One region of the Shewanella bicestrii genome, then DNA from elsewhere that is predicted to be linked to it. Evidence: riboswitches for the same ligand, from Rfam matches in the RefSeq annotation. Region 1 holds a riboswitch; the other holds the start of a gene.
What was found. A riboswitch is a leader RNA that binds a small molecule or an ion and turns the genes downstream of it on or off. The one in region 1 is predicted to bind cobalamin.

Region 1 (3,193 bases):
CACAGTCAAGCGAATATCACGGCCTCGGCCTGAGTAATAGCTATCACCCCAAATGCCACCGTAGTAACCCGAGCTAACATACTCTTTATCAAACAGGTTATCGATACGCAGGCTCGCTAACCAAGCATCACGGGTATAGTTAAGGGCTAGATTACCTAAAACATAGCTAGATAATTTATCGCCTTCGTTGCCGTTATCGCCTTCGATAAAACGATCGCCCGTGTAAAGCGCCTCGGCAAACACTTGGAAATGCTCGGAAAAATCCATGCTGACATAACCGCGTCCCGTATGCTCAGCCACCCAAGACAATTGCTTACCATCATTCACCCCATCGGTAAATTCGGCATCAATATAGTTATATTCCAAGCCTAAGGTGAGGGCTTGAGTGACCTGCCAATCCCAATCGGCACTCGCGCCATAGCGGCGTGAAGCATCAGCATTGACGTTGGCACCTTGGAAGCTGCCGCCAACAGGTTTTTCAGCACTCGGGTCGAAGACAATTTCATCTTCTAAATCGAGGCGATATAGGCTAACGCGTAGGCTTTGGTTAGCCACAGTCCAATCCCAACCCGCCTCATAGGAACGGCCTGTCTGTGGCTTTAAGCCATAGACATCTTTCGGGGTGTAAGCTTGCTCATCAACCTTAGCAAAGCGGAAGTTTTCATCGCCACGTAGATAGAACCTGTGCTCGGCGCTCGGACGGTAATTTAAACCGAACTCGAATGCGGTCGCATCTTCATCTAAATCGATGCCATTTGGATACACATTGCCATCGACCAGATCGTCGGTCACCCGCGCATAACGGCCGCCCACCACATAGCTTAAGGTGTGGCTTAATGGCACAGTGGCTTGCAGGTAAGCACTTTGCATTTCCTGCACATTGCTGCGCGCCATAGAGTCAAACTCGGCCTTACCGCGGCTGATATCCAAACCAGTCACTAGGTTTAGCTCACCTTGACGGGTGCTGTAATTGGCGAGCGCTTTAGGGCTAAACATAAGTAGCGAGCGAGTATTTTGGCTACCCGCGCCCCAGTTTAATGAGGTCACTAAGGTATCGCTGTAATCCAGATCCGCCGCTAAGGCCCAGTTTTGGTTAAGCTGATGCTGATAACCACTGCGTGCCGCTGTGGTCATCTCATGAACATATTCGCTGCTATTAGAAGACTGGCGTGGATTTTCTTTGAACTGTTCTACCGTCAACGAGCCAGGATTTTCGCGGTCATCATCGTAATAGCTGGTTTCAACAAAGAAAGAATCTGTGGCGGTTTTATATTGAATACGCCCAAGGATAGAACCCGTTTCATTGGCATTGTGCTTGCGATAGTTATCGCCTTGGTTGTAGCTACCGGTCAGGAAATAATGCCAATCTTTATTGATGGCGCCCGACACATCGCCGCGACCTTCGTAGGTATTAAAGCTGCCGCCGGATAATTGCACGCTGCCACCCGTATTCTCAGGCGACTTAGTCACAATGTTGATCACCCCGCCGACCGCTTGGTCACCATAGAGCACGCCCGCACTGCCCGATAAAATTTCGACACGCTCAATTAAATTGAGTGGAATTGCATTCAGGCTAGGTGCGGCGATATCGATGTTATTTAAGCGACGACCATCGAGCAAAATCAGCGTGTTGTTAACGGCGGTGCTGGCGCTAAAGCCGCGCATCGCAAAGCTAGTACCAATGTTATTGTCGGACAGCTGAATACCACTTTGACCGCGTAACACTTCGGTCAAGCTGGTTGCGCCACTCTGCTCAATCGCTGCGGCATCAATCACATTCACATTGGCGGCAATATTTAAGGGGGTCTTGTCTGAACGGCCAATCACGACGATATGCTCATCGACTTTGGCGACTTTGGCGACGCTGGCATCATCGGCCGCCACGGCGGGTGCGATAACAGAAAAGCTGCAAAGGCTGCCGATCAGCAGCGCGATTTTAGTTGGATGTGTTCCCATTTTACCTTTAACTCCTACAAGGAAAACGGGGCATTGGCGCCACGATACCGTTGATTCAGTAACAAATACTGACAGTCACTATCGCATTTTGAGATCTGCCCACCGAAATCTCAAAAACACCTTTAGGGCCGGTCTCCGGACTTAGGCTATGTTAATCCAAGTAATAGAAGGACTAACGCGAAACTGACCTTTGCACACTCGATTCTCTGGCTCACCTTGAGCTACCTAGCGAATGCGGTCGTCTCTCACCTTTTACCGTTGCGGGGGCAGTGCCAGAATTTCACTGGCTTCCCGATTATCTCGCGACGAATGCATCGCAAGCACCACAGAAGGTTGACTAAAAATAGGTTCAGAGGGCGAAAAACCAGTTAACGCCCAATAAGGCTCGTGGCATCAAGCCTGAGCGCGCGCATTATAGACGTCTATACGGATGAAAGTCCATGCTCATCCGTCTCTCGACTGACAACTACTTTAATGAATAGGGTGCTAAGCCTGAAATAAAGTCGGCACTGTTGGCCGCCTGTAAGGGAGGTTTGTCGGCAGAAAACACGTCGCCACGCATCGATTTATGCAGTAAATACAAGTCTTTGTTACCACTTACCACAGTATAGTAACCAATTTCGCCCTGGGGATGAGAGGTAAAAGCACTGGGGTTAAACTGAGTCGCGCTATGGACATTCGGCATTGTGGTGCAACCGAGAATAGCTTGAAAACCTTCGTGACCGTCTACTTGGGTATCCCCTAGCTTTTGATACACCACTTCACCGTCACAGGCGGCTTGGTAAGTTTCAGCCATCGCATCTAAAAACTGCTCGGGGCTCACGCTTTCGGCCATGTCCTTAAAGCCTTGCACACAAAACAGTGCACTCCATTGATTGAGCGCTTCCTGCTCCGGCACAAATTCCGCCATAAACATGCCCGCACGTTCCTCATGGTAGGCTTGACGCCAACCCGCTGGCAGGTTAAATCCTAATTGCTGACTAAAGACAGGCAACACATGGGTATGCGACGCACCACTTTCGCTGCGAGGCATATCCAATTTCGCCTCGACGGATTCAGAGCCGATTAGGCTGCACAGCATTAATACGCTCGCGCCCTGCCATAACCTCACCTGCATATGGGGTATACATTTCATTATTATCATCCTTGTATCGCATTGTTATGGGTTAATACGACATATGAAATTGCATAGAAAACATCCAGCATTCTAGCGAAGATGTAAATAAGATAACAGTTA
Region 2 (3,193 bases), 240 kb from region 1:
TCGAAGTGGATATTGCGATATCCGGGATCGTTAACATCGGGGCTGATAGAGCAAGTGCGGTTAGTGGGCCCTAACACACCGGCTACATAACGGGGTTTACCCGTAGCTTTTTCGATTTCATCACAGGCTTCACGGGCGAGGCGCGCACCTTCACGGTTAATTTCGGCGGACAGCGACTGCATATCGTAGTCGGCCATGGCGATAGTGGTGGCGTTGAAGGTGTTGGTTTCAATAATATCGGCACCGGCTAATAGGTAGTCGGTGTGAATTTGTTTGATGATGTGTGGCTGCGTGAGCACTAAAAGATCGTTATTGCCCTTAACGTCGGTATGCCAATCCTTGAAACGCTCGCCACGGTAATCGGCTTCTTCCAGCTTGTAGCCTTGGATCATAGTGCCCATAGCGCCGTCTAAAATCAGAATGCGCTTGGACAACTGGTTGCGAATGTCTGCCAGTGTTTGGCTGGCTCGATGGAGAGATATCGCCATAAAATGATTACCTTTACTACAGCTAAGTTGAGTCCAAAGTACGCAATCGGGTGACAAATTGCATTTTATTATTGAATGTCGTTCGTTATGTTTTGGACATTTATACGTATAGACGTCCATAATACGCGACATCGGATTGTCAGGGCAAGGCTAAAGTTGGTATAGCATAGGCGAGATAACCCAGATAAAAACGATAAAAGGAAAGATCAGATGAAGCAGCTCAGGTTATTACTGTTACGCCATGGAGAATGTGAGGGCGGGGCGATTTTACGTGGCCGAGTGGATGTGCCACTGAGTGATAAGGGCTGGCGGCAGATGTCGGCGGCGGTGGAGGCGCAGGCGACTGTGTGCCACGGCATTTATAGCTCGACCTCAAGGCGCTGCGCCGAGTTTGCCAAGGCCTTTGCGGCTGAGCTGCATTCGAGTGCGTCCGTGGGCAGGAGTTTAGATGCGCCCGCGCCTTTGCCGCTTAAGGTCAACCTGCTGGAGGAGTTACAGGAAATAGCCTTCGGCGATTGGGATGGTTGCCTGCTCGATGACTTATATCAACGCGACGGCGAGCGGATGGCGGCCTATTGGCAGAATCCCTGGGAGGTGACACCGCCCAATGGTGAAGCCATGGCAAACTTCGAAGCCCGTATCGATGGTGCGATAGAACAAATCCTCGATAAAGAGTTTGCCCTGCTGGCGATGGATGATGAACAGGCCCACGGCGAGTTTAATGCCAATGCACCCGCGGCCAATATCTGGGTGGTCACCCACGGCGGGGTTATTCGCCACTTGATGTCAAGGGCGCTGGGGGCGGTGAAAACCTTAGGTTTTTACAGTCAGCTCGCCTTACCCGTGGCGGCGGTGGTGACGATTAATGTCCTCGAGGATGAGCAAGGTAAAAGATACTGGCGTTTAGACTGGCCCTCGGGCCACTGTGAGTAGCTTAAAAGTACCTGTCATCGGTATGATGAAAATTTTCTGATTTAAACAGCATTGCCTAATGAGCAAGATATAGGATAATGCTTTTCCCTGACGTTTGAGCCAGATAACGAACCCAGTACGTTAAGCTCAAAGGTCGCAGAAATAGGTGTTAGGAATTTTGTGCGATTGACTGCTATTGCTTAAAGGCAACAGTATTTAAGCGCGCCGGATAACCCAAACATAATAGGGAATCGGGGAGCTGCCCGTCAGTAGCCCGAACTGTACCCGCAACTGTGAGTAGTCGAAGCATTTTGCTTCTTACCTACGAGTCAGGATACCTGCCTATTTCTGTTTTCGCTGCGTGCAGCCTTAGTTCTCGAGCGGGTAACTCGAGGGAGCAGAAGATGACATTAATGAGTTTCGCCCTGTTGGCCCAAGCGGCGGCAGGCACAAATAACACCAATCAATATCCATGTGGGAGCAATCGTTAGTGATGCATTCCACATTGAGCCTTGCGCCCTTAGCGCCCGCTGCGACTTCCGCCAATATGGCACTTCAAGTGAGCCAATTGAGCTGGGCGATTGAGGGAAAAACCATTCTCTCGGAGATAAGCTTTGCCCTGCCGCAGGGGGAAATGCTCGGGCTGATTGGCCCCAATGGCGCGGGTAAATCCAGTTTGCTGCGCTGTTTATACCGCTTTATTCGCCCTGCTAAAGGGCATATCAGCCTGTTTTCGCAGGATATTAGCGAACTGTCGCCCAAGGCGTTTGCCTGTAAAGTGGCGGTGGTGCAGCAGGATACGCCGCAATATTTCGATATGACCACAGAGCAATTGGTTGCCATGGGACTCACGCCCCATAAGGGGATGTTTGATAGCCATTCCAGCGAAGACAGTGACAAGGTTGCCAAGGCGCTGGAAAAGGTTGGCCTGAGTCATAAAGTGCATCAGCAATACGATCGATTATCGGGCGGTGAGAAGCAGCGCGCCCTGATCGCCCGTGCCATAGTGCAGCAGCCGCAGTTATTGATTTTAGATGAGCCGACAAACCATCTCGATATCCGCTATCAAATTCAAATCTTAGAGCTAGTGCGAAGCCTTGGGATCAGCGTCATCGCCTCGATTCATGACCTGAATTTAGCCAGCGCCCTGTGCGACCACTTATTGCTACTGGATAAAGGGCTGGTGAGTGCCATGGGCACGCCGGCTCAGGTGTTAACCGAAGAACGTATCGCCGAAGTGTTTGGAGTATGCGCCCAAGTGACGCCCCATCCACAGCATGGTAACCCCTTGATTAATTACTTTTATGGTTATCAAAAGCCTAAGAGCGATACTGCGGACGCGGCGAGTGACTCCCACGCAGTTTCGGCTCAAGCGTTACCTCCTGTGGCCTGCGCCTGTCATAACCCCGGGGCGCCTAACGCGGCCTTGCATAAGCATAGCGTTGAACCCACGCCATGATAGACACACTCAAATTGGTGACCATGAATTTTTTTAGCCACATTTTTACGCCGCTCACCCGCCAGCAATGGCTGATTTTAGGCTTGGCGGGCTTTGCCCTGCTCACCCCCATCGCTGCCGCGAGTTTTGGCGCGGCAAACATTAGCTTTTTAGATGTGCTGCATGTGTTTATCAATAAACTCAGTCAGCTGTTTATGACTGATGAGGCCGTGAGCACCAGCAGCATGACAGAGCGGATTGTGATGGAGCTGCGACTGCCACGGATTTTACTTGCCTTTGTGGCGGGGGCAGGGCTGTCCTTGGCGGGGAGCGTGCTGCAAACCGTGACCCGTAA

Region 2: it holds a riboswitch for cobalamin, as region 1 does, so the genes downstream of both, CF168_RS04355 (ABC transporter ATP-binding protein) here and CF168_RS03440 (TonB-dependent receptor) in region 1, are expected to answer to the same signal.

Annotation. Positions count from the first base shown of each region.
Region 1 covers NZ_CP022358.1:763,711-766,903, reverse strand. The annotation lists gene CF168_RS03440 (TonB-dependent receptor) at 1-1,956, opposite strand, end outside; cobalamin riboswitch at 2,066-2,299, opposite strand; gene CF168_RS03435 (hypothetical protein) at 2,423-3,091, opposite strand.
Region 2 covers NZ_CP022358.1:1,002,754-1,005,946, forward strand. The annotation lists gene metH (methionine synthase) at 1-488, opposite strand, end outside; gene CF168_RS04350 (histidine phosphatase family protein) at 699-1,421, shown strand; cobalamin riboswitch at 1,602-1,760, shown strand; gene CF168_RS04355 (ABC transporter ATP-binding protein) at 1,894-2,859, shown strand; gene CF168_RS04360 (FecCD family ABC transporter permease) at 2,856-3,193, shown strand, end outside.